2 linked regions of the Roseimaritima multifibrata genome follow. The main gene of each other region encodes a partner of the protein of the gene in region 2 in a complex. Links are inferred from orthologs where the notes say so. Each region holds a gene or a part of one and is shown on either strand. Other genes may lie near its edges. The genes, in order: smc and FF011L_RS06915.

Region 1 (16,346 bases), 2.9 Mb from region 2 along the record:
GAGAATTAGGCGCGAAGCAGGGTAAACCAATTTGTTTCTGCTGCCATCATAGCAACCTTGCCCAGCCCTAGAACGCCCAGAGTCCGAAACGAATTAAAACGTTTCAGGATAAATGATAATTTCCACGCGACGATTTGCGGCTCGTCCGGCAGCGGTGGTGTTATCGTAGCGGGGGTTCGCCGCCCCCATCGCTTTCGTAAAGACCTGCGGCGCTGGCAACTTGCCGCGGGTAGTCATGATTTCCAGCACCGCAACCGATTGAGCGGCGGTCAGCTGATGCGGGCTATTGAATTGGCCACCATACAGTGGGCTGCCATCGGAGTGCCCTTCAATCCCGATCCTCTGACGCGGAAAATGACTGCGGATCGCACCGGCAACCGGATCGATAATGGCAGCCGCCTGCGGCTGTGGGTTGGCGGTATTGCTCTGGAACAGCTGATCGGCAGGCAAAACGATACGGAGCGTATTTCCTTCAGGCAAAATCGCCAAGCCTCCCAGCTGAAGGCCCTGAGCCATCGCCTGCAGGTTGGTATTGGCCTGAATCGATGCCCCGCCGCGGAATTTGGTGGAAGCCTGCATGCCCCGCACCTGCTGCTCCGCTTGGCTTGCCGCCAAGCGGGTCTGTTCAAGCTGCGAAGTCGACTCGGCTAACTGCTGACGGACCAGCGACAATTCGTCGCGGTAAACCTGAGTCTGCTGTTCTGCCTGAGCGATCTGCGTATGCAATTGACGGTTATTGTCATCCAACAACTGCACGCGGCGTTGCAATTCGGTGATCTGCGAATCCAGGGGGTTCACTGCAGGCTGCTGTGGATTCTGCCAAGCGGTGGGAGCCGCCATGTATGGATTCTGAGTACAGCCGGCGCTCCCCAGCCCAACCGACACTACAAGCAGAACCTGCAGCAACGCAAGGGTTCCCCCGTGTCGCGTGGTTGGTCGTTGCGGTTGGTTGACTGACAAGGAATGGGCTCCGGTGGCTGATTGAATACCAGCGGAGACTAGAAAAAAAAGAGGTGCAAAATCAAGTCCAATTTCAAATCGGGCTAAAGATCGCCCTGAGAACCTTTTTGAAACCGACCAGATCAGAAGGCAACCCAACAGAATCCGCCCTCAGGTCGCCTAGCTTTGAACCTTCTGCAACGCGAGTGAACCTGTTGCCGGCAAGCGTGAACCTTGCCGAAGCCTCGCTCTCACACCTCGGTTCACTGACGCTGCCAGATTTCATACCGGGTGGGAACACTATCTTTTTCGCCAGCGGGAAATGCTTCGTCGTGCAGCAATTCAAATTCGCTGCGGTCCCACAGGAAACGGGTATCCCCTTCGATATCGGCCAACACCCGAGTCCAATGGACGGCTTGGCAGTACGGCAACATCAGGCGATAGATCTCAGCCCCGCCGACGACAAATGCCTGCTCGTGCTGATCGGCGATCGCCAACGCTTCTTCCAGGTTGACCGTCCGGACTCCTTCGTGGGCCCAGTCGGCAGACCGAGTCAAAACAACATTTAAGCGTCCGGGGAGTGGACGGCCAATCGAATCAAACGTTTTTCGCCCCATGATGATCGGAAACCCCATCGTCAACCGCTTGAACCGCCGCAGATCGGTCGACAAACGCCAGGGCATGCCGCCTTCATTGCCAATCACACCGGAATCGGTTGAAGCTAGGATCGCAGCCAAATTCATGATCGTTGTTCTCTAAAAAGGAAACGGTTAGGTCCCGGCCACGATACGGTGCAGGACAACGGTCGCATCATAACAACACGCTCTCACAGGGAACGTGCAAGGTGCGTTTGCGTTCGTTACTTTCGCGGGGAACGCGCAAGCCATTCGTGGCGTATTGCCCAGCTGCCTAAGCTCTGGCGAGCGTCGCTACGTGACGGCCGTCACGGCTATGGCCGACAACGATCAAACGGCCACGGGGGCTTTGATATGGGGGTGCGGGTCGTAATCGACCAATTCGAAATCCTCGAACTGAAAATCGAAAATCGATTTCCGCTGGTTCAACAACCGCATTTCCGGCAGCTTCCTAGGCTCGCGCTGTAGCTGTAGCCCAGCCTGTTCCAGGTGATTGTTGTACAGATGGACGTCTCCGAAGGTGTGCACAAAATCGCCGGGCTGCAGGCCGGTCACCTCAGCCATCATCAGCGTCAGCAACGCGTAGCTGGCGATATTGAAGGGGACGCCCAGGAAGACATCGGCACTGCGTTGGTACAGTTGGCAGCTGAGGCGTCCCTCGGAGACATAAAACTGGAACAAGCAGTGGCAGGGGGGAAGGGCCATCGAATCGACATCCGCGACATTCCAGGCCGACACGATCAATCGCCTTGAATCGGGGTTGGTGCGGATTGCATTTTCCACTGCGGCGATCTGGTCGATCGTTTCGCCGCTGGGCGTTTGCCAGCTTCGCCACTGCTTTCCGTAAACAGGACCAAGCTCTCCATTTTCGTCCGCCCAATCATCCCAGATGCGGACCCCATTCTCCTTCAGCCAAGCAATGTTTGTCTCACCTCGCAGGAACCACAGCAATTCGTAGAGGATCGAACGCAAGTGGAGTTTCTTTGTGGTTAGCAACGGGAACCCCTGCTGCAAATCGAAACGCAACTGCCGCCCAAACAGACTTCGCGTTCCGGTCCCCGTACGATCATCGCGAACGGCTCCGGCTTCCATGATTTCAGAAAGTAATCCGAGGTAGCTCTGCATGCTTGGACCTTCAATTCGATTTAAAACAGTCGCGGCAAGCGATCATCGCCGCTCGGGAGACGCTACTAAAATCCGATTTATGCAACAGCGATCACGGCATCCAAAGTCCAGTGTCGGTCACTGGTCATCTGGACGGTTTCCGGATCCAAACCAAGCTGGGCGACCATCGCCCGAGTCTCTTCCAGCGTCAAAGCTGCGTGCAACGAGTGTCGCAACAATTGCTGAGCCGATTCCGGTTCGCCGGCCGACACGTCTTGAACGATCGCTTCCACGGCCGATTCACTTACCGGACGGACCAGGTCACGAACGAAGACACGGCCTCCCGGTTTCGTCATACGCACCGATTCGGACAACAGGACCATCGGATCAGGCAGATGATGCAGCAGCGTATTGGAGAGGACGGTATCAAACATATCGTCTTCAAAGACAGCCAGGTCATGAACGTTTTCATGAGCCAATTGAATTCGGTGCAACAACGTCGCAACATCGACATTCGTCTGAGCACAGTCGAGCATCGCCGTGGACGCATCCAGAGCCATCACCCGAACGTCTTCCAATTGCTGACACAAGAAAATCGGAATCCTTGCCGTCCCGGTCCCGATATCCAGAACATCGGGGCCAACACTCCCCCCAGCAACCAAATCGGTCACGAAAGCCTCGTTAACAGCCTGATGGTCCATCTGGTCGTAAAGAGAGGTCTCTTCCAGATCTTCACTGAATTCGAGCTCAAGCGTGCGGGGCAACATGATGCAGATTTCCTATGAAAAGGGGGCTAACAAATTGGCCGCCGCCCCCTTTTTTGTCAACTGGCATGACAAAAACGGCATCACAGCGGGGGATCGGATCCCCGGTAGCAACGCGAGCGGGCAAACAAATACAAGCACGAAGCGCAAGGGAGTAAATAAACGACTCGCTGATGAGGGTCCAATTGAATCGATTGCGTAACGGTTTTGAATACTCGCTTGCGTTTCGTGTTTGTAAACGGCAAGCCGTTTCGCCATCGTTGGAATCGCTACATCCCGAACAGTCCCTCTTTTTAACGTGAGGGGAATTGTTACCTGACAATTTTTCTGCCGAATGCGTGGATAGAAGACCTAGGTTTGCCGAAGTACGTTCCCCAAATACGAATCCGAGGCTTGCCATGATCCGCGCTCCCCATGTCCGTAAAATCCAGTCAGGCTTGATTGCGATTGGTGCCATCGCCCTTCTCATCCTGTTTGTGCTGCCAGCTTTGGCAGTGGAAGAGTTATTGCCGCCTGGCAATGCCATTCCGGACCCGGTCGCGATTCCTTCGGTCGAACCGATTTCGCCTTACGACGTCGTTCCCTACGAAGACGATCCAGCCGTCATCCTTCGGGAAAGCTCATTCCGTGAACAGGAATCGAGCGAGCAATCGATCCTTGACCAATCCGAACCGACCGGTCCTCTGGTCGATGGTCTGCCGATCGAAGGCACGATTTCGCCCGATTCCGAAGTCGTTCTGCACGGCTATCCATATGGGCAAGCCCCTGTCTACAACGACACACCCGACGTTCCTCCCGCGTCCCGTTACGGCAAGCCCAACACTTACAGCGAACCAAGCAACTACGGCGAAACCGAAAGCTACCGAGCAGGAAGGGAATCGATTGAATCGCCGCAGTACATGGAGTCCTTCGAAGGTTCCAGCTACGTTTCTTCACCTCCGATCGGTTATGAGTCGAGCTATCATGCTGACGGTTCCCGTTATCGGTCGGCCGCTCCCCTGAGTGGTTACCGCGGCGCTTACTCGGAACCTCACGAGTACTACGGGCACAACGAACATTACGAACCGTACAGCTTCACGTCACTGTTTGGGCCACGCGCTACCGTTGCCTGCTGCGAACCGCCAAAAATCAAATACTGGAACCACCCGTTGCTGGCTCATGCCTACTGCGGTTGCGAGTGCAAAGAGACCTTTACGACTCGACTTTCGGTACCCTGCCAATGCTGTCCCGTGACGGTCAAGGTCTGCGTCCCACGATGCTGTGTCGGGGCCCCTTCGTGCGAAACGCATCGCGATCTACTGGGACGCAAAACGTACGTTTATTGCTGGCCCTGCGGCTACTCGGTGAAAATTGTCGACCGCCATACCGGCACGTTGATGGTCCACACCTTCAACCGGTAATCCCTTCAAAAAAGATCGGTCCGTTGCTGGCTGAGAAGGTTCTGGCTATGGTGTCGCGACACGCTATTTGTTTGTCGTGGCACCCCAGAATCCAATCGAGCCGTCCATGTCTTCAAAACCGATTGCAACAAACGCAAACACGCCTCCATCGAGCTCCGCCTACGGTGGGCACCCAGCCTCCATTTCAAAGTTTATGGAGCATCACTACCGGCACTTCAACGCTCGCGAGATGCTGGCTGCGGCCAAGTCTTATCGTTCGTTTGTCAGCGAACCGACCAATGGCAAGATGTTGGTTTCGCTGGCTGGCGCGATGAGCACCGGCGAACTTGGGATTTCGCTTGCTGAGATGATCCGTCAGGGCAAAGTCCACGCGATCAGCTGTACAGCGGCCAACCTTGAAGAGGACCTGTTCAACTTGGTCGCTCACGACGAATACAAAATCGTCGAAGATTGGCGAGCCCTTTCGTTGGATGACGAAGTGGCCCTCCGGGACGAAGGTTTCAACCGCGTCACCGACACCTGCATCCCCGAAACCGTGATGCGTCATCTGGAACGCCGCCTGCTGAAACTGTGGCAGGAAGCGGCCGACAGCGGGCAGGCTTATACTCCGGCCGAGTACATGTTCCGGTTGCTGGACGACCCTGAATTGCCACAGCACTTCCAAATCCCCGTGGAAAACAGCTGGATGGTTGCCGCCAAGGAGATGGGAATCCCGGTATTCGTCCCTGGATACGAAGATTCAACCCTTGGCAATATCTTTGCCGCTCGCGTCTACGAGGGAAAAGTCGCCACCCACAATTGCCTTCTGAGCGGCACCGCTCAGATGGAACGGCTGATCAAGTGGTACCAGGCGAATTCGACCGACAATCCGATCGGATTCTTTCAAATCGGTGGCGGAATCGCAGGAGATTTCGCAATTTGCGCTGTACCGCTGATGATCCAAGATTTGAAACTAGATATTCCTCTGTGGGGGTACTTTTGCCAGATCAGCGACGCAGTCACCAGTTACGGTGGATATAGCGGAGCGGTTCCCAACGAGAAAATCACGTGGTACAAACTCGATCGTGATGCACCCAAGTTTATGGTTCAAAGTGACGCAACGATCTGCGCCCCTTTGATGTTTGCATACGTTCTGGGCTGGTAGTTCCAGCAGAGGCTTCCAACGCACAACTCAAAATGGATGTACCACACGTGTCAGCCGTCTTCGATTTCGAATATGTGGTTCAAGCCGACGAAATCGACGCACAGGATCACGTCCACAACCTGCGTTACCTCCAGTGGTCTCTGTGGGCGGCTCATCGCCACACCGCAGCGGGAGGCTGGGATTCTCGAGCCCAATTGGATGAAAACGGGATCGGCTGGGTGGTTCGGTCTCACGAAATCACCTACCGAGCGGCCGCTTTTGCGGAGGATCAATTGATCGTCCGCACATGGGTATCGGAAGTCAGTCACGTTTCATGTGAGCGCAAATTTTTGATTTGCCGGCCCGCAGACCGCACCATTTTGTGCCGCGGCGCAACTCGCTGGGCATTCGTAAACCTACGGATCCGCAAAGCGGTTGCCATCCCACAGTCGCTTCTAGACGCCGCACAGCCACTCACCAAATCACCAGGTCCGCCCTGGTAGAAGCGGGCACCGCAGCGGGCTGAGCACAGGAAGTCAGTTGGGTTTTGCGAGGCCTAACTGACGGGTTAGTGATTGTCGCCTTTCGCTCGGGACGTGAATTTTATAATTGACGAAAGTCTGGCTCCCCTCGCCCCTAAGCAAGCTCTTTGTTGCGGAAGGAATCTTAGCTAGCTCATTCCCTGGTCTCGGCCTTTTCGTTGGATTTGTCGGAGCTTGCTTGGGGGAGAGGGGAGCCAGATTTTCTTTACTTATTCTTTTCACGTCCCCCGCGAAAGACCGTTATCTTCAACCTTCTTTCGCGGGCGACGTGCAGTCTATTGGAGACGGTTTCCAAGCGGGGTTGCTGCGGTGCGGCAATGCATCAGAAAATCCCACCCGGCTGCGCAACTTTTGAAGTTACGTTTTTTGCAATTCAGTCATTCGATACGTTAGCAAGCCCTCGGTATCGAATGTTGCAGGCATCGACATGGCGTCTTTTGTGTCGACCCTTTCTTTTACGCTTGCGCATCGACCGGGGCTTGGCAGCCCCGGCATGGGAAAATGTGCTAGTGAAAAGGCCCGAAGGGCCGACACAAAGCCAGAGGGGAATGCATCCCGACAACGCAACTTCAAAACGCGTAAGCGAGGAACTGGACGCGATACCTCGCTTACCGGTTTGTTGATTCAATCGAAAGCGAAAGGCGACAAAAAGAGCACCGACGTTCTCATGGCGACTTCTTCGCCCCCACTACTCGCTGGGCAGGATATCCGCCATCAACGCTTGCCACTCGTTCCACTGAATCTGCTCCAGTGGCCGCGCGTTCGATTTGCCGCGAACAGCGCTTTGGCAGGCGTCGACGAAGGCGTATGGATCTAGCGCTCCATCGGCTTGCAGTTCCTCAGGCACGCCGCCACCCGCCTGTGCGATCTGCGCGTAAACCGCATGGGGACCGACTTGCCGGAACCAATATTTTGAGTTCCCAAAATCACCCTCTCGGCGATGCATAATCCCATGCAAGAAACTTCCTTCCGGAGTCTTGATCGACTGGCTGATGTCGTGCGACCGATCCAGCTCTCCGGCCAACAACCAAAGCCCTGAGCAGACCAAATCGATTTGCAAAGAATTCCACTCCGCGGACCTTTCCAGATCCCCGTTTACAGCGATGTACTTTGCGATACTTTCAACCGCATCCCCAGCATCCAGCGGCGACAGTGGAGTGGCGGAGATCACCTCAACCATCGCGGGAGGCAATTGTTTTTTCAGGACGGGAAAAGTGATTTCAGGCATTGTTTTACTCAGAATCAAGCAGCGTCGGTACTATTAATTTCGCCATCTTCGTTGACATCTTCGAAACGAACCGAGACTCGTTTACTGACCCCCGATTCCTGCATCGTCACACCGTACAAGGTGGTGGCGGCGGTCATCGTCTTTTTACTGTGAGTGACGACCACAAACTTGGTTTGATCTAAGAATTCGGTCAACACGGTAACAAATCGACCGATATTCGCTTCATCAAATGGTGCGTCGACTTCGTCCAAAACGCAAAACGGGCTAGGGCGGTACTGGAAAATCGACATCAGCAAAGCGACCGCGGTCAACGCTTTTTCACCACCGGAAAGCAATGAATTAGAGAAGGCCGGCTTGCCTGGAGGAGTCGCGACAATCTCGACTCCGGCTTCCAATGGATCGTCGGACTCTTCCAAAATCAAATCGGCCGAACCGCCCCCGAAGGACTTGCGATACAACCGCTGGAAATTGATCCGAATCGCCTCCAGCGTGTCCATGAACAAGCGTCGGCTATCGGTATTGATTCGCTGAATGATTCGCTGCAACGAATCTTTGGCGGCGGTCAGGTCTTGGTACTGGCCGTGCAATTCATCGTAACGTGTCTGCAAAGTTTCCAGTTCGTCAAGCGCTTCCATGTTGACCGAACCGGTCCGCTGCAGTTGCTCACGCAGTCGTCCAATTTCTTTGTCGACCGAATCCCGATCTTCAACCGGCTGATGATCTTCCGGAGGCTCACTGCCACGAAGATCGATTTCGTAATCTTCCAGCAGGCGATCGGCGAGGGTTTCTCGTTTCATTCGCGTCGTGTCGCGACGACTGGAAAGGGCATGCAGTTCGCGAGAGGCCTTGTCGGCCGCTTTCCCCGCCGCATCGAGTGCGGACTGCAGTTCACGCTGTTTCGTTCGCAACTGGTTTGCTTGACTGGCCAAAACTTGCATCTGAGCCGCCGATTCTTCGGCTTGCAGATGCAGCGAGGCGAGGGTTGCGTCGGCCTGCAACTGCCGAAGTTTCAGCTGTTCACTCCGGTCCGTGTCCGATTTCAATTGGACGCGAACTTCTTGGACGGCGGCTTGGCGTTCGGATTGATCGCGGCGTTGCTGTTCGAGGGTTGCCGTCGCCGCTTCCACCTTTTGTTCGGCTCGAGCTACATCGACCGAGATCGCCATCACTCGGTCGGTCGCTTTTCGCAACGTCGATTCACGCTGCTGTAGTTCCAAGTCACTGGCGGTCGCTTCCGCTTCGATTTCAGCGATCTGCTGCCGGCATGACCGCAACTGCGACTCAAAGGTTTCTTGGCTTTCGACCGCTTCCAAATGCGCAATTTCAGCGGTTTCGATCTCTTTGTTCAGATCTTGAAGGGCGGTGGTGCAGGATTCCAACCGTTCTTCAGAGTGTCGCAAACTGGCTTGCGCAGCAGCCCGTTTGGTGATCGCATCGCGGTGTCCATCCTCGATCCGGCCCATATCGGCCGCCTCTTGGTCGACTCGCAGCTTCAACCGCCCGGCCTCTTCTTCCGCTTCGCTTAACTGATAGCGATAGTGCTGAATCTCTTTGGTGGTTGCCGCCAATTGACTGTGACGGCTGACCAATCCGGCAGCGGCGGTCGCCGGCCCCACGATCAGGGAGCCATCACGGTCCAACAATTCACATTGGCTGGTCACAAAACGCAAACCGGCCCCGCTTAGCTTCCGCAGTCCGAGCGCGGTCTGCAGAGAATCGACGATCCAGGTCGTGCCAAGCAAGTGCCTCACCAGCGGTTCGAACTCCGGTTCGGTTTGGACCATCCGGTCGGCACGACCGATCACGCCCCCCAGTCCATCCAAACGAATTTTATCGCCGGGGCGTCGAGTCGGCAGTTCATCAATTCGCAGCAAACCAACTCGGCCGGTGATTTCAATCCTGCCCGAAAGGATCGCCTCTTGGACGCGACTGTGCCGGACGATTGCATACTGGGCCAAAGGTCCCAACGTCGCATCGATCAACGGAGCGACATCGGGATCGGTCTGCACGTGGTCCGCGACGATTCCTAAGACGTCGACCAGAACATCGACATTGGCGCTGCGGACCTGCTCCATCAATGAACGGACACCGCTGTCCACGCCCTCTTGTCTTTTCTGCAGATCTCGCAAGACCGACTGCCTTTCGGTCAATCCTTGCAGTCGCATTTGGAGGGCAGCGATCTCTTCACGACGCCGCTCCAAAAGCCGCTTTTTCTCATTCAGTTCAGCCAACGCCAAGTCGATCTTCTTTTCGGAATCCTTGATCGACTGGTTCAGTTGTTCCAGTTCCGTCCGACAACGCTGGTGCTCCGTATCGGCTTCCTCCAGCATCGCCTGAGCGGATTGTTTTCGAATCGCCAACGCTTCGCTAGATCGGGCCGATTGCTCAAGCTGTTGCTGCAACCGCTGAACATTTCCTTCCAGATCGGCGACTTTCCGCAGGTTGGCCAGATGCCGGATCTGCGTTTCGGCTCGTTCACTGCGAGTTTTTTCGGCCGCTTCCCCGGCTTCGCGTCGCACCTCTTCGGCCGCATCGGCAGAAGCTTGAGCTTTGGCGAAATCGCTTTCATAGATTGCCAATCGGTCGCGCAACCCACGAAATTCGGCTGCCGCAGAACCGGCTTGCGACTGCAGCAGTCGAACCCGTCGGCGTCCTTTGGCGATGGCTCGTTCCAGTTCTTGCTGGGAATGAGCATCGGCATCGCGGCGGCCCGCTAAAACGGCAATCTCTCGAGCCATATTGGCGCGATCGGTCTCGGCCTGCCTCGCCTGTTCGGCAAGTTCTTGAAACCCGATCTCGAACGCCTGGCGTTGCTCCGCCAATTCGTCCCGTCGTTTCTCTTCCGATTCGGCTTGTTCGGTGATCTCTTTCAGATCGTGTTCGGCCGACTGCAGCTCCTCCGACATCACCGACCAATCGGTCCAAGCCAAGGAAGTACGCAGTTCGCGTAAACGTTCCGAGGACTGCCGATAGCGTTCGGCCTTGGAGGCCTGTGATTTCAGGCTTTGCAGGCGAGAGGCGACTTCATCGACGATATCACCCAGCCGGACCAAGTTCTGATCGACTCGGGCCAATCGACGTTCGGCTTCGACCTTTTTGGCTTTAAATCGACTGATCCCCGCAGCCTCTTCGAAGATCGCACGGCGATCTTTCGCGTTGGCCTGCAACATCCGGTCGACTTTGCCTTGTTCGATCAGACTGTAGGCATCGATCCCGATCCCTGTCCCAGCGATCAACGATTTAATGTCTTTTAATCGGCAAGCCTGCCCGTTGATCAGGTATTCCCCTTCGCCGCTGCGAAAGACTCGGCGGGTCACATGGACCTCTGGAGCGTCCACGGGCAGGATCCCCGAGGAATTGTCAAAGACAATGGTCGCTTCGGCAGAATTGGAAGGACCGCGAGTCTGCGAGCCCTTGAAAATCACGTCCGACATATCTTTGCCGCGAAGGCTCTTGGCGCTCTGCGAGCCAAGCACCCATTTCATCGCGTCAACGATATTACTCTTGCCAGATCCATTCGGTCCGACAACGACCGTAATCCCGTCGGGAAAGTCAAAGCGCGTCTTATCCGCAAAACTTTTGAAGCCGGCTAGTTCGAGAGCTTTCAGCATGCCAGCAGGGGAAGGACGCGGAAAGGAACATTCATCGTGAAAAAAGACCGAAAGCGGCTTGCTGAGGACGACGCAGCAGGGGTCTTCCTAGCGTAAACCAAAGGGTAGACGAGGCATAGAGTAAAAAGGGTGGGAGGTGGGAGGTGGGAGGCGGGAGTGGGGAGTGGGCTGCTGAAAATCGTTCTGTGGTGGATGGGTGGGGAAGTTGGGGTGGGGTTGCCCGCTGTGAAGGTGGCTCGCGGGTGAGAAGAATTGGAAAAGCTAAAATGAATAGTACAAAATGCAAAATGACTGCCTCTGTTGGAGATTTTTGCACTTTGCACTTTGTACTTTGCATTCCTCATTCCTCATTCCTCATTCCTCATTTTGCAGACTCTTACTTGGCTTGTGGAATCCCTTGCTAGCGACGTGCGATTTATAATTGAAGAAAGTCTGGCTCCCCTCGCCCTCAAAACAAGCTCGCTTAAAACAGGTTTGATACTGGATCAACGGTTCGCCAGCTAATGCAATTAAGGACGATTCAAAGGCTTGTTTTGGGGGAGAGGGGCTGGGGGAGAGGGGCCGACAGCGTTGGGCAAGGCGTGGCATAATCGCTTGAAATCCGAGGCTTTCACCGCGTCTTCGCTGCAATATCGCCGCCTGGAAATCTCCCCCTCTCCCCCAAGCGAGCTCCACGAAATCAAACAAAGAGGCAGAGATCACGCAATGAGCTAGCAGAGATTTCTTCCGCAACAAAGAGCTCGCTTAGGGGCGAGGGGAGCCAGACCTATGTCTTTTATAAATCTACGTCCTACGCGAGGCGATGTGGGGAAACGTTTCCGCCAGTCTTAGAGTGGGCAAGATAGGTAAGAAGGAGAGAGAAGACTTTCTTTATTCGTCGATTAGAACCAGGGTGTTTTCTAGCTCGTTGATTCCTGGTTCGGTGCGGGGGAAGGGGATTGCTAGCTGATCTCCGGCGTTGCGGATGACTGACTCGATTGTGGCTGCGAAATCGCCCTCATGGAGGCCTTCGGTCAATTGCTGGCAAAGCTGGTCCAAGGGCTCCTGCCCCAACTTACCCATTATTTGTTTATCTCCCAAAATGACAGCTCGACGCTCAAACAATGAAACGTAGATCAACAGCCCGGTCGCCCCACTCGTGTGGTGGACTCGATTGTCAAAAAACAATTCTCGAGCTCGAACCAGGACCTGTTCCCGCATCTGGTCCCCAGGCGTGAACAATCGGCAGAGCCACGCGAACCGATTTGCCGCCAAGACTCCGATGATAAAAGCTGCCGAGATCGAAACGACCATGACCGCCAGCCCTACGTAAACGGCGCTCCCTTCCCAGCTACCCAACGTATCGTCATCTCGAGGGAACATCAGCCAAACCAAGACCGCGGCAACGCCTGCCAGCCAGAGTCCGACCATATCTTGAGGTCGCTCGTATCGACCAGAAACCGTCCCGACAATGGGCACGATCTCCGACGTCGTCCGAGACTCCGCTTCAGCGACCGCCGCTTCGATCTGCTGTTTCTGTTCGGTATTAAAAAGGCTCGATGCGCGTTGCATGTTTTTTTCTTTGTTACGAAGTCGCGGATGCGATGACTACCAAGATCCGGTCGCGCCACCGCCGCCGGAGGAACCTCCACCAAACGACCCACCGCTGAATCCCCCACCTCCACCGCCACCACCTCGGCTTTGATTTTTCAAAAACTGATAAAGCAGGGTTCCGACCACCGCAAACACAACACCCCAAAAAACCCAAGCCCAACCACTGGAGCCGTTGCGGATCAGCGACACGACCGTGAAGATCGCCAGAGCCACGAAGCCGATGATCAAACCGTAATGCCACCAAGGCCTGGGGATACTTTTGGCGGCCGGAGCCGAGGGCAGTTCCAGCTTTCGAGCCATTTTGTCCAGCGATTCAACTCCGGCGACAATCCCCATCGAGAACTGCCCTTGTTTGAACCGCGAAATGATTTGGTCATCCATGATCTGGCGGCACAAAGCGTCCTCGCGGCGTCCCCAACCGCCGCCAAGCTCAATCCTTGCTTTGCGATCATCCTTTGAGACCAAAAGCAGGATGCCTGTGTTCCATTCCTGATCACCAAGGGTTGGATGCCCGATCCCCCACTGATCAAAAAGCAACGTGGCAAAGGTTTCAATCCGCAGACCCTCGCCCCCATATTTCGCCATCGATTCGATCGTGATCACGATGATCGGAGTCGCTTTGTCGGTCAGCAGCGCATCGCAGATCTCTTGGATTTGCGTTTTGTCTTGAGCGTCCAGCATCCCTGCCAAGTCCCGGACAAATTCACGATCGCCAGGAGGTTGCAGATTGATTTCAAAAGCAATTGCAGGCGAGACCATCAGGGAACAGAAAAACGCAAACGCGGCTAAGCAAGCACGCGGCCTAAGAAGGTAGCTATTACCCATCGGTATCTGCTTGCTCCGCAAGAGAAACGGATTGAAATCCCACGGTTCCCAAACGGTCGCCGTCGGAGATATAGGTTACCCCGTCAAGAGAACCGCGCAAACCGTCAGGCAACAAAACCGAAGCCTCGCAGAGAGTGTCGCCTTTCGCTCCGCGAGAATGCCGCCCGGGAAAGCTAATGGAAAGGCGACATACTGAAATCCCGCTTTAGCGGACTTTGCAGCGGAAGCGAATGGAGCTGCTTTCTCCGACCTTTAAGGTATCGGTCAACTTCCACGTGAGCCGCAACGAGCCGCCGATGTTGACTTCGGTTTCAAACTCGGCTCCACTCGAGCAGGTCTGACTGTCGGCGACGTACTCTAAGCGGTTGGTCAAGTTATCGGTCAGGACCACGTCACGAACCGGTGAATCACCAACGTTATCGACGCGGAGCAAGAATGTGACGATCTCGCCTGGCAGGGCATCCTGTTTGTCCGCCAGCTTGACGATTCGCAATCGCCCAGCGTCGGGGAATTCATACAGGGTCAAACCTTCTGCGGCCGCATGACGAATCTGTTCGACCGGCGACACATCGGCAACCGTAACCGCGACATTTTCTTCGATCGTCCATGTTTCGGCGGCCAACGCTCCCTTGCTTAGCCAAGGCTTATCCGCTTCGGTTAGCATCCCCTGAGAAATCAAACTTAGGTTCTGCAAAATCGCCAGCGTGTCTTCGGCGAGCAACGGTTGATCGACGCCTTCAATAGGCATCCCACGATCCAGGTCTCGCATCGCGTCAACCGTTCGCGAGACCACTTGACGTTCCAAGCTATGTTGAGCCGTCACTGCGCTGCTAGGTTGATTTAGATCGATACGCCCTGGGCCTTCGGGAACGTCGTAACCTAATGCGGCCACCGTTTGTTCGCCTGCTACGGCTTCGGTCACTTTGCGAACGGCGGCAAAGCGAGGAGCATAAATGCAAACGCGATTGCTCGGCTGCACATGGATTTCACCTTTTTGCGTGGTGTATTTCACCACCGTGTCTTCCAAATCGATCCCGACCAACGCGTCGTCTTGACGGACATGGGCGTTGCCGGAAAGGTCTCCACCATCGCAAAGAAATTCTTGTGGATCGGTACCAAACTGATTCCAAGGCCCCGACTGAAAACAGCTGGTCTTGTTACAGCAACTGCAATCGCTGCCGGCCGCTGGGGCACCATTTGCAGCGGGAGCATGCGCATGAGCCATAGGGTGTGCCATGGCAGGTGTCGGACGGCCGCCCAGTAGGCGTTGTCCGCCGGCGGTTGGTTGATTCCAAGCGACCTGCGCCACTTCACCCTGAACCGCAGCCCCCTCAACCGAAGCGGTGTCGGTTGCGATCGGGACCGCAGCCATCCGCTGAACTGGTGCCGGCGTCTGGGGCGGAAGCTGATTTGTATTTGTATTTGTATTTGGAAGCGTCGAAACCGGAGCCGCAACAACGGCTGCCGGGGCGACCGCCGCGTCGCCCGAAGAATGGCTAATCAAGCTGGGGCCCAATTTACCCGACGTACAACCAAGCAGGCTCGCAAGCGAAACCGTCGCCATCAGGCTGAAACATCGTAGCGACACGATTGCTGTATTCATCGGTTTCTCTTGATCCAATTGTTTCGAATTTCCAGCCATGCGAAGCTACCGTCGGTAAGGGAGTGGTTGGGAACCGAGGTCATCACGTGGGATATGAGGCGTCCGCAGGATCGCGTGTTCATCGATCTTGTTCGGCCCCTCTGCTGCAACCGGAAAGTGTGCAACCCAGGGAGGGCTTCCGAAGAAGAACTGCGGCATCAAACTGGGCTCGCTGGGCGGGGTCATCGATCCGATGCGAATGATCGCAACGGGGCGTCCCATTTGATCGGCAACCTGAAGCGGGTCTTGATGCAACATCACGTTGAAGCTGCGAGCGGTATCAGGCGTTTCCGCCAGCGGAAGTGCCGACTGAGGATCTTCCAGATAAACCACACGAGTGACCATGCGGCCTTTTAGGGCGTCTTGCATGTCGATCTGTTCCAGATTGATCTGAATCGGAAATCGCGTCGCTTGGCCTTCGGGCGGATAGGTTCGATCGATCACTTCGATCGTCGGATAAATTTCCGCACCAGGGTTTCCCGGAATCGACGTGACTCGCAGCCGATAAACGGCTCCGATCAATAACCCGGCATGCAAGGAATCCTGATCATTGGGCTGAAAGACGTCTCCCTCGGCAATTTCAAAACGCGCCCCTTTGGGCCCGTTGATCCGGACAGGCTGGTAGTAGTTTTGCACCGGAGCACGGCTAAGGAGTCGAGCCGACCCAACCGCTCCCGGAGGCATTTGCCCGTTCAGCAGATAGTTTACATTTCCCGCGGGCATCGGGGCTGTCATCTGAGCCACCAATTCGCTCGCACCGACCAGCAGGAGAGCGTGGGCGATGACCAACATCCTGATTTGCAGATTCAGATAACGCATGGATGACGCTTCAAGTGCCGGGGGAAGTCAAGGAATCTTTTAATGTCCGTCCCAGAGGAGCGGACGTACCAGGCCCTCGAGAGATTCTTTGCAATCGTCTCAAGGGCCGGTTGGCTACGGT
Region 2 (14,935 bases):
CGACGACTGCCGGGCAAACGCCAGACCAGATTGCGGTCCGGACAACGCCGGCTACGGGAACGCAAAATTCTTGGTTGCCACAGCCCCTATTAATCCTGAGCGGGGAAATCGTTGCTTTCGATCCCAAACAAATTGAAATCCGCGTCGGGGACGAAACCAAAACAACCTTCGTTCGCGTCGATCGAGTTGTTTGGCTGCGGCCGGGTTGGCAGGAATCGGAAGCACAAGCAGGAGCCACGGCTTACGCTGAAGAGGATTGGGCGTTGGCGATAGCTAAGCTGCTGCAAGGCTTAAAAGCGAGGCCTCCAGTGTGGCGTCAAGAATGGATGTCCGCGTTACTGGCCAATGCCGCCTTCCAAGCCAATCGCTATCCTGCCGGGTTAGAACTTATCGCTCAGCTGGATCGACAACCGCTCTCCGCTCCCGTCGTTGGATTGCTCCCGATTACATGGGTCGGAGGCATGTCGGGCGACGCGGCCGTTGCAGCCGCAAACGACGACCTACAAGCGGCCGAACCTCTTGTCCGGCTCGCCTCCGCCAGCCTGCTAATAGGGACGCCTCACCAACAAACGGCGCAGCGAACACTGACCGATCTATCGGCTGATGCCAAACGTCCGTTGGTGGCGAGAATGGCTGATGCTCAGCTGTGGCGAATGGCAACGCCTGTCGAGACCAAACGCAATGTCGAGCGTTGGCTGCAAAAAATCGATAGCCTCCCCCCATCGGTCGCCTGGGGACCAATGGCAGCGATCGCCGAGCGACTGGAAGTTGCCGGGGAGCAAGAGCGAGCGTTAGCGATGTGGTTGAGCGTCGGTTTACTCGCCCCCGATCCAGATCACCCGCTGTCCAGAAAGGCACGGGAGCGAGCCAAACAGATCCTACAATTACAGGGGAATCCAGACGCCAACGCCAAAGCGCTGCAGTAGGACGTCCCCTGCAGAGCGTGCGAGGTAGTGATTCTTCTAGGGTCGCCCTTCGCTCCGCGAAAGGGGCGTGTACGGACGATACCTTCGCGGCGCAAAAGGCAAAACGATCCAAACCGGCAACGACGGATCGCTGCAGGTATCCAGCGCATAAAAAACCCTCCATGCGAAATCGCATGGAGGGTTTTCTGTTGTTCACAAATTCAGTTTGCGTCGCTTACTGAATAGCGTTCTGAACGTCTTTCAGGACAGCAGCGGCGTCAACTTTGCCAGCGGCAAAGGAGTGGTTTGCAACCACTTGGCTGTTGTTGGCGATAACAACGGTGACGTCCGAGCTTGGGTCAAGCTTGTAGCTTCGTGGGCCATTCTGAGCGTCTTTGGCAACGACAACTGGAACGTTGCTGACGGTTGTGGAAGAAGCAAGCTTCTTAGCTTCTTTCTGTAGAGCGGCTCCATCGCCACCAACCAGGGTTACGAAACTTTTCAGTCTGTGATCGCTGTTTTTCGCAACAGCTTTGTCTAGTTCACCGATCAAGGCGGTCAGTTGGTCACTGTTCTTGCGGGCGAATACCATGACCATGGGGCTTTGGCCGTAACGGCAGCGGTAGCAAAGTTCGTCACCTGGCTCGACGCCATCTTCATTTGCACCTGCAACTTTGGTTACGTAAAACGCGCCGATCGGATCACCTTTAGCGAGGCATTCGCTATCGCCGTCCGCAGCTTGCAGATTTCCAGTGAAACAAACAGCGGCCAAAGTCGCTGCAAACATCATTGCTCGTACCATCTTCAAATTCTCCAGTTTCCCCGGCTGAACCGGGGGACGTTAGGAAGGAAACGTTCACGTAAGCAGAGGATGACCAATCGCAAAGATCATCCGCCATCACAACCGACATTATCCGGAGGTACCAAGTGAGAAGCAAGCGTTTAAGTGAAGTAATTTCATGAAGGACTAAAGAAGAGATCGCGAACAGGAAGATTTCCCGGTGCAAAGGACCTTCAGGACGGAGTGATTGAGAAGGCTTAACCGCGGATTTCCGGCAGTATTTACCTGCCGCCAGCCGGCTAATTTAGCCTTTCGCTCCACGAAAGTGGTTCCAACAGGACGTTCTTTCGCAGGGGGCTTGAAAAGAATAAGTGAAGAAAGTCTGGCTCCCCTCGCCCTCAAAACAAGCTCGCCTAAAACAGGTTTGATACTGGATCAACGGTTCGCCAACTAATTCACTTAATGGCGATTCAAAGGCTTGTTTTTGGGGAGAGGGGCTGGGGGAGAGGGGCCGACAGCGTTGGACAAGGCGCGGCTTAACCGCTTGAAATCCGAGGCGTTCACCGCGTCTTGGCCGCAAAATCGTCGCCTGCAAATCTCCCCCTCTCCCCCAAGCAAGCTCCCCCAAGCAAGCTTCCCTAAAACAAACAAAGAGGCAGAGATCACGCAATGAGCTAGCAGAGATTTCTTCCGCACCGAAGAGCTCGCTTAGGGGCGAGGGGAGCCAGACTTTCTTCATTTATAAATCGCACGTCCCGAACGAAAGGCGACAATCGCTAAATCGACGGACGTACAACGATTTTCCGCAGACCGACACTTGAACGAAAGACTCAAATGCCAGCCAGTGTGCCAACCAGCAATCGACGCAGGCTGCCGGCTTCGCCCATCTTGTCTCCTGGCCCCCACCTCTGACGGAAACAAATGGAACCGTTCCGGCGACCCAAAAGCAGGTCACTCACAAACGGCACGTTCCCTAGAATCCACTCGGAGCTTGGTACTCGGCGTATTCGTCGAATTCGTCGTGGCGATCGGGGGCCTTGTTCTGGAACCGGGTGTAATTCTTTTCCCAGGTCAATTCGACTTCGCCGACCGGACCATTACGTTGTTTCGCGATAATGATTTCAGCCTGACCCGCGTACTGCTCGCGTTCTTCACCACGCTGGTAGTACTCCTCGCGGTGAACAAACATGACAACGTCGGCATCCTGCTCGATAGCACCCGATTCCCGCAGGTGACTCAAACGTGGACGGTGATCCTTGCTATCTTCCGCTTGCCGGTTTAATTGGCTTAGGCAGAGGACCGGCACTTTAATTTCACGAGCCATCCCTTTCAGGCGTCGAGCAATTTTCGCCACCTGCTCCTGCCGAGGGTCACGTGGATTATCCGGTTCGATTAACTGCAAGTAATCGATCACGATCAGCCCCAGATTGCCATCGCGGCGGGCAATACGCCTTGCACCTGCGGCGATCTCACTGACCGTTCGGCTGGGCGAATCATCCACGAACAGGGGTGCCTGGCTGATTTCGTTTGCCTTCTGAACCAACCGTCCCCGTTCTTCTTGGGTAATATCCCCGGCACGAAGTTTGTGACCGTTGACGCGTGCGAGTGAACAAAGCATACGGTCAGCCAATTCGATCCCCGACATTTCCAAGCTGATAAAGAGGACCGCTTCGCGAGACGAAGTACAGATATTTTCGGCGATGTTCATCGCGAAGGCCGTTTTTCCCATACTGGGTCGAGCGGCCAAAATGATCAGTTCCCCTTGATGAAAACCACCCGTCATCGCATCAAAGTCGATGTAGCCGGTTTCGACCGTCCCTTCGGTATCTTCATTACACATACGTGCATCGATACGGTCCATCGCATGGTGCAGGATGTCGCTGATGCTATTGACCGACTGAGTCGACCGACCATCCATGATCGAAAAGACCCGTTGCTCCGCCTGAGCCACCAGGTCGCGAGCCTCGTGCGACTGCTCATAAGCATCGCGAAGGATATCGGTCCCAGCTTCGATCAATTTCCGGTAGGTCGCTTTCTCGGCAACGATTTTTGCGTAGTAAACCGCATGGGCGGCGTTAGGTACCGAAGTCGCTAACTGGCCGAGGTAGGCGGCGCCGCCGATCGCTTCGAAATCTTCGGCTTTGCGGAGTCGTGCGACCAACAACGTCACATCGATCTTATCCCCTTCATCATGCATCTCGCGCAGATGAGTGAACAGTTTCCGATTGGCGTCATTATAAAAATCGTCGTTCCTCAAAACGGACGCCAAATCGTCGCAAACATCGGGAAGCAACAAGATGCTTCCCAGCACGCCCATCTCCGCTTCCAGGTCAAATGGTTGCTCGCGCTGCAAGATTTCACTGGCGGTCGTTTTCTTTTTCTTCTTCTTGTTCGGAAATTCCCGCTCGTTGCCTTCAGCAACCATGTTGACCACTCCGTTGGAATCGCAATGAAAATATAATTTGAAGAGTTTTGAAGAGTGAAGAGTAATGAGTATTGGAAGGGGGACGCCGCTTGAGCAATGTCCTCTTTCGTTCGGCAATGCGTAGGGACTCGTTCTTCCGCGGGGGACGTGCGAACGGCGACACTCCGAACACTCCGTCCCTCTTTAAAAACCGAAAAGTGAATGAGGGCTGCCTAACCGGTTCGCAGCAAATTCTCGATCGCGGCGGCGGCCTGTTTCATTCGCTGTCGCTCCGCAGTTTCCGCGGCAGCGTTCTCGCCATTGTCCAGCCAACCGGCGACTCGTTTGGTCGCAGCAATCACCGTGCTGTGGCTGCGGTTCCCAAAGTAATCACCGATCTCACTAAACGCGGCTCGGGTATGCTGACGTGCCAAGTACATCGCTAACATGCGGGGCTGGCTGACGCTTCGCTGCTGTCCACGCGACTGCAAGGTTCCCTTGGGTAGTCCAAATGTATCACAAACGGCTTTCTGAATATCCGCCAATCCAATGATCGGGGCCGAGGTTCGCAGAATGTCACCAGCGGCCGAATCGAGGACTTGCTGCCAGGTCGGCATTTTACCTCGCATCTGCTGAAGTGCCCAAATCTGATTGACCAGTCCCGACATCACACGTCCGTCGCCGGCGACCGATTCCGACAACGTGTCGAGCAAGTTTGCTGGCAATTCCAAGCCAACCATCGCGGCAAATTGTTCCAAAACGGCCCGCCGGGTGGCGACATCCATCGGCCCGATCCCGCACATCATCCCGCCACTCAGACGGCCCGCCAGTTCGGCGGGGATCCCTTCAATTTCCATCGGCGGACGGTCGCCCGCAAAAATCAGTTGCTTTCGAGTCCGCAGCAGGGCGTCGACCGTGTGCAGCAATTCCCGCAACGTCGCTCGCTTGTTCCCACCAAAAAACTGCACATCATCGATCATCAACGCGTCGACGTCGCGGTAACGACGACGAAAAGCCGGCAAACCACTGCCACGCAAAGCGGTCGTGAAATCGTTCGTAAAATCTTCCGCCGTCAATTGAATCACCCGGCGAAGGCGATGCTTGCGGCGGAGCGAATCGCGGATCGCCGTAACCAAATGAGTTTTGCCCGACCCCGAAGGTCCCCAAAAGTAAATCGGGGAGGCCGCCCCAGGGTTGTCGACCACCATTCTTGTTGCCGTATGAGCCAATTCGTTACAGGAACCGACAACAAACTGATTCAGAGTCATCGCCCAGCGAGGCGGCGCGGGAACCGCCCCCGATGCATCGCCGGCGGTTTCGCCCGCTTCCTCAGCCGGTTTTTCCCGGAATAGAGGATTCCCAATCGGGCGAGGCCCCCTTGTGCGGCGGCGAGAGCCTGCGGAGACGGGACGTGCACCAGCCGAACCCGAACGGCGAGCCGCCGCGGGGAGGTTATCAGGTACAGAGGACTCGTCTTCAAATCGCAACTTCAGGCCATTATTCGTTTCAATAGGGGAGGCTGAATCCCCTGAGGACGGTGCAGCATTCTCGGTAGCTTGATCCGCCGCAGGCGATACGGCCGCGGCCGGTTCGCTATGCAATATATGGATTTCAACATCGTTTCCGCAAATCGACTTGGATGCCGAGCGAATGTCCCCCGCGTGCCGCGCTCGTAAACGCTCCGCAGCAAACGGACTGGATGCCGTAACGGTGACCACTGCCGAAGATTCGGCAGTCCCTGGCTCCACTTGCAACCCAACATCGTGACCGAACCACAAATTGTAGCGGCCATCTCCCATCTGCAGGCGCAAGACTTCCTTGATTTCATCAGCGACATCCTTGCCACCTGCTCTGTTCAGCTGATGCATACCGGTAGCGCAACCCTCCCTCATGGACGATGGCCCGAAGCGAAATAGGAACCCAGTTTTGAGGAAGAGGACAGCCAAAAGCGTGGAGGCTAGAAACGCACAACCGAGCTCCGCTGGGCGGCAATGATGCCCTCAATCGATTCCTGTACTGGGTGACGACAGGGCGGAATTGTAGGGAAGCTAGCAAAGGAGTCAAACTGAGACCGAATCGTTTTTTGAGAGATCATGGTGGCGGAGCGTTCTACCCTGCAAAGCCCTAGTTTTCAAAGGTCGGCAATCGACGGTACCTAGCTGAAGAGGCACTTTGACGTTCGGTGGAAAAGCTGTCGAGAGATTTGGACTTCAGTCAAATTCACGAGACTTTAATAATCGCAACTCCTTAACACATAACACTTTGTAGATTTGCTAGCAAAAAAAGAGGCCCCTCAGGGGTTGTTAACACCGCAGCGAAATCGGACGACAAAACCGCCATTTGGCAAGCTAGGCAAGATAGCCAGCCACTCCCCCCAAAGGAGAGGTTCAAAGATGCTTGAGATGGAACGCGGTCCGACCTGCAGGGCCGCCCGCTGGCGGCTTCCTAAGGCGATCCTTTCACGAGCCGCCCCTGGTGCTTTCCCCCCCGGGCATCCTCTCGCATGCGTGGCAGGAGATGCCAATAGCGGCGAGAGAGAGAAACGGCAGATTGAAAAAGGAGTATTACAAAATGAAAAATGAAAAATCGTCAGCGGCGACAGCCATTCTGCATTTTCCATTTTCCACTTCAACTTTTGCAATTCCTCTCGCCCCCGAGCCAGCTTCGCAGCCCCCCGCCCCCGCTAACACTTGGCCAGCCCTCCTATAGGGAATGATTTTCATCAGGCCAGGCTTAGAAGAGAGGAAACAAGACTTTCGTCACAGATCGAATTCGCTTTCTCTCGCGTTGCGTGGCAGGAGATGCGAATAGCAGCGTGAGAGAGACGGCAGATTGAAAAAGGAGTATTACAAAATGAAAAATGCAAAATCCCCAGCGAGGACAGCCATTTTCCAATTTCCAATTCCCCTCGCCCGCTAGCCAGCTTCATGGCAACCAACCCCGCCATACCTGGCCAGCTATCCAACGTGGAACGATTTTCAACAGGCCGGGCGTACGAGAAAGAGGCGATTCAGACTTTCGACACTAATTCATTCCGCGTCTTGGGTCTCGCCCTTCATTTCGCCCGGCGACCTTAAGTCACAAACAACGTTTCGCCACCGTTTTTAAAAAACTACCTCCGGATCGTTCGTCTCCGAAAGCGACTTTGACGGTTGCACGGAGTCTGCGGACGCGTGATTTAGCTAGCTCAAAGCCGACTGCGTTAAACCGTGCCGCTGGTAACGATCAGGGCAGGGTAACCCTTCTGAAAAGGTGTCCAATGTTGCTTTTTTGCTACAGAAAAGCTTGAGCAAGTCGCTGCGATGGATAACATCAGAAACGTGGCTGCTCGCCGCGGGTGTGTTGCCCGTGATGGATGGGATCGGCCCGTTGTGGAACAACAAATGATGAGAAGCGTTCGAAAAATGAGCGATACGCAACCCTACATTGACGAAGTCGATTTACTGCTAGACAACGCCCGATTGCGGGATGAGTTGGAGCCGTATATCGATGATTCGGTAGACAGCGCGAGCGGCATGCCCTTGTCGGTCGAGAATGAGTATTTGGCCTCTATGTTGGCATGGGAGCGAGCTCCCGCGATGCCAATTGCCAATTGGTTTCAACCACCGCTCCAGCTGCCTCACCCCGATTCGCTAAAGGATCGGGCCCTCAGCGAGCTTCTAAATCAAACGATTAAGAGCTTGCATGGGGTTCAGGTGATATTGGAGTGCACGGAACACCTTTCCGACCGCCAGCTGTACACCATCATCTACCGGGACATCATGCCCCGCTGTGAGAAGAAGGTGGACTTGCCGGAGAATTACCTCCACTGGCGATGCCTGGACGAAGAGGACGAAACGACTTGGCTGAAGTATTACGCTTCGGCTGTCGAACGTCGGCAGTGGCAGGAACGGTATTCGATGGAACCGCCGAAAAGTGAAAATCCGCCTTACCCGCGGCAGTTGCCAAGGTAAATCGAAGCGAAGGCATGGGGGAAGCCCACAGTGAAGCCGTTGGCGAGGGATAGCCGACAGCTCGCTGGTTCCCCGCGAAAGAACGCCCGCGTAACCAGAGCGTTCGCCGGAACCAGAGCGTTCGCCGGAACCAGAGCGTTCGCCGGAACCAGAGCGTTCGCCGGAACCAGAGCGTTCGCCGGAACCAGAGCGTTCGCCGGAACCAGAGCGTTCGCCGGAACCAGAGCGTTCGCCGGAACCAGAGCGTTCGCCGGAACGGCATCGCTATCGCTCTTTGGTCCGGCCTACTTTTACGTTCGCCGTGGAAGGCGACAAAACGACAACCCGTGACGCGTTAGACAATCGGCAGCCAACTCGCAATGATTAGCGGCCGGCGGTCGCCGGAACGGCATCGCTATCGCTCTTTGGTCCGGCCTACTTTTACGTTCGCCGTGAAAGGCGACAAAACGACAACCCGTGACGCGTTAGACAATCGGCAGCCGGCTCGCAATGATTAGCGGCCGGCGACCGGCATATTGCTGTCTTTAATCGCCGAGGCGTCGTAGTTATCGACTTCGTTGACGTTCAGATTGGACGAGAAGTTGGTCCCTCGCACCAAGACAATATCGCCGGTGCCCGCTTCTTCTTCGGCGGCACAGCCATGGTGACGGGTCAATTCCAGCATGGCCAAGAACCAGCCGATCAGGGAAGACTTGTGCATGCCTCCGTCCAACAGATCTGCCAAGGCGACTCGATCGGTATCGCACAGTCGCCGGTGGATCCGCTGCATATAGATGTGAATCGGAGTGTCATCGTAAACGACCTCAGCCACGGGGGGCCCTTTCGCCTCCCGCATGATTCGCCCAAACGCACTCACCAAATCCCACAATTCCAGATCGGCGATCGGTTGGTCACCGGGATCGAGCTGGCGTGGGGGGAGGCTATCGGTCAGACGCGGGAAATGCTGCTGCCAGCGATCGCCCATTTCATCCAGCACACTGGCGGCGTCTCGAACCTGCTTGTATTCGAGCAAGCGTTGGACCAATTCTTCCTGCGGATCTTCGACGACCTCCTCTTCTTCGGAAACCGGCGTCGGCAGGACCGCCAAGCTTTTCAGCTCGACCAGGGTACTGGCCAGATCGATAAATTCACCGACTCCGCCGAGGTCCAATTCTTGCAAAACATCCAAATATTCGAAAAACTGGTCGACAACTCGGGTCAATGAGAGCGCAGTAACGTCCAATTCCTGTCGCCGTACCAAATACAGCAACAGGTCTAAGGGGCCGCGATATGCAGGTAATTCGATACGGAATGCCATGATGCCTCCACAATCGCAGCATCCAGCGGAGAATGCAAGAGACAGCGGGCCTTGTTGGTTTGAGGATGCAGAATTATTATGCCGCTTTGGTATTCGTCCGGTGATAAGGCCTTTTTACTATGCGTCACGTGCTTTCAGCGCTCGTCCAGAACGTTCCCGGCGTTCTGGCTCACATTTCCGGTATGCTCGCCTCGCGCGGGTACAACATTGACTCGTTGGCAGTCGGAGAAACCGATCTGCCCAACCTGTCGCGAATGACATTTGTCGTCGTCGGAGATGCCTATGTGTTGGACCAAGTCCGCAAGCAACTGAAAAAGATCGTCACGGTCGTCCAGGTAGAAGACGTCAGCGCCAGCGATTTCGTTGAACGAGACCTGATTCTGCTGAAGGTAAAAGCCCCAGCGGGAAGCGTCCGCAGCGAGATCCGCGAATTGGTGGACATTTTCCGCGGCCGGATCGTTGATGTTGGCCCGGAAGAAATCATGGTCGAAATCAGCGGTCGCGAAAATAAAATCGAAGCGTTTATCGACCGCATGCGAGCCTACGGGATTACCGAACTGGTTCGAACCGGGCGTATCGCCATGGTTCGCAGCATCAACGGGAAACTGCAGCAAGACTCCGACCAAACGCACGACATCCCCGCTAACGCGAAATAATGCGATAACGCGAAATAATGCGAACCTTCGGGGTTCGCGATACTCTCTCCTATCTGCTCTGACGTGAAACCGCCCGAGCCGATAGCTTTTAACAAACTTCTGAAGTAACTATTTCACGATTTTTAGGACTGAATGACACAATGGCCGCCACGATTTATTACGAAGCCGATGCCGATCTTTCTCACCTAAAAGGCAAGAAAGTTGCGATCCTCGGCTATGGTTCGCAGGGACATGCCCAAGCGCAAAACCTCCGCGACAGTGGCGTCGATGTCATCATCGGGCAACGTCCTGGATCTCCTAACTACGACCTAGCCAAAGAGCACGGCTTCGAGCCAATGTCGATCGCGGACGCAGTGAAAGCTGCCGACGTCATCAACATCCTGCTTCCAGATGAAGTCCAAGGACCGATCTACGAAGCATCGATCCGAGACAATCTGTCCAAGGGCAACATCTTGATGTGCTCCCACGGATTCAACATTCACTTCGGCCAGATCGAACCTCCTGCAGGTGTCGACACCTTGCTGGTCGCTCCAAAAGGCCCTGGGCACTTGGTGCGAAGCGAATTCGTTAAGGGTGGCGGCGTTCCAAGCTTGATCGCTCTGGGCGAAGGCGCATCGGAAGAAACCAAACAAATCGGCTTGGCTTACGCAAAAGGTATCGGCGGCACCCGTGGTGGCGTGATCGAAACCACCATCGCTGAAGAAACCGAAACCGACTTGTTCGGCGAACAGGTTGTTCTGTGCGGCGGCGTTAGCGAACTGGTCAAAGCAGGCTTTAAGACTTTGGTCGACGCCGGCTACCAACCAGAAATGGCCTACTTCGAATGCATGCACGAACTGAAGCTGATCGTTGACTTGTTCTACGAAGGTGGCCTCAGCTACATGCGTTACAGTATCTCCAATACCGCGGAATACGGTGACTACAGCTCGGGACCTCGGATCGTCACCGACGAAACCCGTGCAGAGATGAAACGTATCCTGGAAGAAATCCAGAACGGCACGTTCGCTCGCAACTGGATCCTGGAAAACCGTGCAGGGGCTCCTGGCTTCAAAGCCACCCGTCGCCGCGAACGCGATCTGCAGCTGGAAACCGTTGGCCGCAGCCTGCGAAAAATGATGACCTGGATCGACGAAAAAGAAGTCTAGGACAACCTTCAACTGAAATCCACGCTCCCATCAGCGTGGATTTTTTGCTGGTTACCAATGGATCTGCCAAGAAGAGTCCTGCATTTGCAAGACTCTTCTTTTAAGGAGGGCGGACGCTTCTGAAGACTCGCGATCGACTACCTTCCTAACCTTGTTGTGATCCCGCCGGAGTCCTTTGCGATGAACCGCCGTGCGCCCGATCAACCAACTGCCCCAAAGCAGGAAACCTCCCTGCGAACCGTTCGGCTATTCGCTGGAGCGAGTGAAGCCGCTGGCTGCGATGCCATCGAAGTACGCCTGGGACGCGACGTTTCGGCCGCCGAAGTTCTCCAAGTGATCGCGCGCGTACATCCAGAACTATCGGCACTGCTGCCGACCTGCCGTCTGGTCGCCGACCAGACCTACATGGCTGCGGATTCAATCATCGCCCCCGAGGCGGAGCTTGCCCTGATCCCACCGGTCAGCGGAGGCTAAGCAATATGCCGACCGATGCCAGCGAACCGATGATCGATGTCCAATTGGTTGAAAATGCGATCGACCTAAACGGCTTGTGGGACCCGATCGCTGATCCCAACTGTGGAGCTCAACTGGTCTTCGTCGGGAGGACACGCCGAGCGACCGAAAAGGCCGCCCAGGTTCTGCTAACGGCAAACCTAAGCTACGAAGCCTTTCGCCCAATGGCGATCAAAGAATTGCAAGACCTTCTGTACGAAGCCTCTCAAAAGTGGCCGCTGCGGAAACTGATCGGCATCCACCGCATCGGCGAGGTCCAAGTCGGAGAAGCAAGCATCGCCATCGCCCTGGCCAGCCCACACCGTGCGGCCTGTATGGAAGCGATGCCCTGGATCATGGACCAACTGAAGCAGCGTGTTCCGATTTGGAAACAAGAACGCTTCGAGGATGGGGCCGAGGAATGGGTGCATCCATGACACCTTCCCACCAATCGGATTCGCCTCCCCAGCGGATCTACCTGGATAACGCGGCGACCAGCTGGCCTAAGCCGGCAAGCGTCTACGAAGCGGTGCGTTTCCAAATGGAATCGGTCGGTGCCTCCGCAGGACGCGGCAGTTACTCCGACGCGGTACAGGCGGCGGACCAAGTCGCCCAAACCCGAGCAATCGTAGCGAGGTCGCTGAACGCCGAATCCCCCCAGCAAATTATCTTTTCCAGCAATGGAACGGCGGCGCTGAACCTAGCGATCCTGGGATTGTTCCCTGCAAACCGCAAGACCTCGGTTAAACCACACGTGCTCACCACCGCTGCCGAGCACAACAGCGTCTTGCGACCACTGCAAGCGTTGGCCGATTCGGACATGATTGACCTGGAACAGCTGCCGTGCGACCGACAAGGCAAGATCGAAGCCGCCCAGGTTGCCCGTGCACTCAAGCCGCAGACGCAACTGGTCGCGATTGGTCACGCGTCCAATGTGACGGCCACCGAACAACCGATCGAAGCGATTGGTTTAGCCCTTGCAGACCATCCCGCACTATTTCTTTGCGATGCTGCCCAAACCTGGGGCTACCTGCCGATTGACGTCCAACGATGGCATGTCGATCTACTCGCTGCGCCCGGACATAAAGGAGCGTTAGGCCCCCTGGGAATCGGCATTTTGGCGGTCAGTTCCAAGGCGGATCCCCATTTACAGGCAAGTCAGTGGGGCGGCACCGGCGGCAATTCTGCAGAGCTGACCATGCCGGCGCGGCTTCCTAGTCGGCTGGAAGCGGGCAATCTGAATGTTCCGGCAATTGCAGGGCTACAGGCCGGACTGCGATGGCTAGAAGAACAACACGATGGGCTGGAGCAACTGCAACAACTGGCAACCCAACTGGATGAAGGGTTAAGTAAAATACCTGGCGTACAGTTCTGGGGGCAAGGCAACCGTTTGCCGCTCCGCAGCCTAACCCTGCAGAATCTGCCTGCGTCCGATCTTGGAGCGATCCTCGATGCGGAATTCGGGATTCAGACAAGAACGGGGTTACACTGTGCCGCAGGCATTCACAGACACCTCGGCACAGAAACAACAGGGACCGTTCGAATCAGTGCAGGGCACCAAACCCAACCGTCCGAAATCGCCTTGGCTATCGACGCGTTATCCGCGATCGCTAGCGAAATTTCCTAACCACGTTTTCTATTCAAATTAACCAACAGGACAAGCTCCGATGGCAGGCGCTTCCAAGAAGCAAACCAATTCCAAGAAACCGTGGTACAAAGAAGGGCTTCGATTCGAGTGCACCGGCTGCGGCGATTGCTGCAGTGGGGAACCGGGGTACGTCTGGGTCGACGACCACGAAATCGAATCGCTCGCCAAAGAGATGGAGATGGATCTGGAAGCCTTTGAACGCAAATTTGTGCGTCAGGAACCGGAAGGAAAAAGCCTTGTCGAATACCCCGACGGAGACTGCATTTTTTTACACCCTGAATCCAGACGCTGCTTGGTCTATAAATCCAGACCCATTCAATGCCGCACATGGCCTTTCTGGGACAGCAACCTGAGCAGCAAAAAGGCATGGAAAGAGGCCTGTGATGTCTGCCCCGGAAGCGGAGTCGGCAAACTATACAACCTCGAACAAATCGAAGAGCGTCGAAAAGAGAAAGAGGTTTAAGCAGCGGCGGCGATCACCAGCACGCAATCACCCACTCTCCTTACCAGTCGGCAAGCGGCCCGGTTCCGGCGACAAGGAATTCGTACTGTCGGTTGCAAAATCGGTCGGTCATGCCTGCCAGATATTCGCCGACCGCTCGAACGTGTCCGACGCCGTCGATTCGTTGCCGAAAACGAAGCGGCAACCTTGCGGGGTCTTTGCTCAATTGGTCAAACAATTGTCCCAATCGATCCGCTGCCTTTTTCCGAACACTCATCAATTTCGGGTGACGGTAAACATTGCGAAACAAGTACGCTTCAAGCTCCGACTGCTCGTCTCGTAACTGAAGCGAGTGCTGCAACTGGACACCTGCCATGCTCAGTTCATCGCTCCGGCAACCACCCCAGCTTTGCAGTTGACCGGTCGCCTGATCCAAGAAATCACCCACCTGCAAATCGATTAATTCATGCACGAGGGCTGGCCGCAATTTCGCATTCGACAAGCGTCCGTAGTGTTGTTCGATTTGATCGAGGGCTCTGCGGACCAATCGCAACTGACTGAGCGCTTCGATCGACAACAGACCGATTTGCAGGGCATCATCGATATCATGCGCGTCGTAGGCCAACGAGTCAGCGATATCGACAACCTGAACTTCCAGCCTCGCCGAAGCTTCGACAACTCCGTCACGTTTGATCGCTCGTTTGGTTTGCCCTTCCAGGATTTCAGACGAGAGGTTTAGTCCCGGATACCCCGTGTAACGCTGCTCCAGTTCTTCAGCGATCACCAATGCAAAAGCATTGTGCGAAAAACCGCCAGCGGACACCATGTACTCATCCAACACATCTTCGCCGCAGTGACCAAAAGGCGGATGGCCGATATCGTGCATCAGCGCGAGCGCCTCGGTCAGATCTTCATTCAGGCGAAGGACTCGAGTGATCGTTCGTGCGATCGATGCCACTTCAAAGGTGTGCGTCAGGCGGGTCCGATGGTACTCGCCCATTTCGCCCGTAAAAACCTGCATTTTGCCCGACAATCGGCGAAACGCAGACGAATGCAGGATACGATCGCGGTCTCGCTGAAACGGTCCGCGGTAGGTGTGTTCGGGTTCAGCGTGAATTCGCCCCCCCGAATCACGGCTGAAAGTCGCGTACGACGCAAGCATCAAATGCTCGCGGCGCGTCACCGAATCAAGGGCATCCACGCTCCATCGAA

What was found.
Region 1: the proteins of FF011L_RS06915 (region 2) and smc are in contact, whole or in part, in a crystal structure (PDB 3ZGX), measured with the Bacillus subtilis proteins. The link is inferred for Roseimaritima multifibrata from one-to-one orthologs.

The regions. Positions count from the first base shown.
Region 1 is NZ_CP036262.1:4,789,062-4,805,407, forward strand. Bases 7,550-11,717 are described here. They hold smc (chromosome segregation protein SMC), read right to left. Parts: upstream 11,347-11,717; coding sequence 7,750-11,346; downstream 7,550-7,749. Other genes in these bases: FF011L_RS17385 (hypothetical protein), read right to left, coding at 7,550-7,735. Outside these bases: FF011L_RS17350 (OmpA/MotB family protein), read right to left, coding at 94-960; FF011L_RS17355 (dihydrofolate reductase), read right to left, coding at 1,203-1,682; FF011L_RS17360 (thymidylate synthase), read right to left, coding at 1,905-2,699; FF011L_RS17365 (class I SAM-dependent methyltransferase), read right to left, coding at 2,777-3,445; FF011L_RS17370 (hypothetical protein), read left to right, coding at 3,841-4,842; FF011L_RS17375 (deoxyhypusine synthase family protein), read left to right, coding at 4,949-5,986; FF011L_RS17380 (acyl-CoA thioesterase), read left to right, coding at 6,019-6,468; more of FF011L_RS17385, read right to left, coding at 7,196-7,549; FF011L_RS17395 (TPM domain-containing protein), read right to left, coding at 12,217-12,897; FF011L_RS17400 (TPM domain-containing protein), read right to left, coding at 12,934-13,764; FF011L_RS17405 (DUF11 domain-containing protein), read right to left, coding at 13,970-15,406; FF011L_RS17410 (hypothetical protein), read right to left, coding at 15,413-16,225. UniProt on the Bacillus subtilis protein: Required for chromosome condensation and partitioning.
Region 2 is NZ_CP036262.1:1,871,479-1,886,413, reverse strand. The notes cover bases 7,439-10,195. They hold FF011L_RS06915 (segregation and condensation protein A), read right to left. Parts: upstream 9,341-10,195; coding sequence 8,537-9,340; downstream 7,439-8,536. Other genes in these bases: ilvC (ketol-acid reductoisomerase), read left to right, coding at 10,137-10,195; ilvN (acetolactate synthase small subunit), read left to right, coding at 9,460-9,996; FF011L_RS06920 (hypothetical protein), read left to right, coding at 7,439-8,043. Also shown: FF011L_RS06940 (hypothetical protein), read left to right, coding at 1-926; FF011L_RS06935 (hypothetical protein), read right to left, coding at 1,141-1,707; dnaB (replicative DNA helicase), read right to left, coding at 2,660-4,111; FF011L_RS06925 (DnaA/Hda family protein), read right to left, coding at 4,324-5,958; more of FF011L_RS06920, read left to right, coding at 7,393-7,438; more of ilvC, read left to right, coding at 10,196-11,141; FF011L_RS06900 (MoaD/ThiS family protein), read left to right, coding at 11,322-11,615; FF011L_RS06895 (molybdenum cofactor biosynthesis protein MoaE), read left to right, coding at 11,621-12,070; FF011L_RS06890 (aminotransferase class V-fold PLP-dependent enzyme), read left to right, coding at 12,067-13,260; FF011L_RS06885 (YkgJ family cysteine cluster protein), read left to right, coding at 13,301-13,744; dgt (dGTP triphosphohydrolase), read right to left, coding at 13,785-14,935. UniProt on the Bacillus subtilis protein: Participates in chromosomal partition during cell division. May act via the formation of a condensin-like complex containing Smc and ScpB that pull DNA away from mid-cell into both cell halves.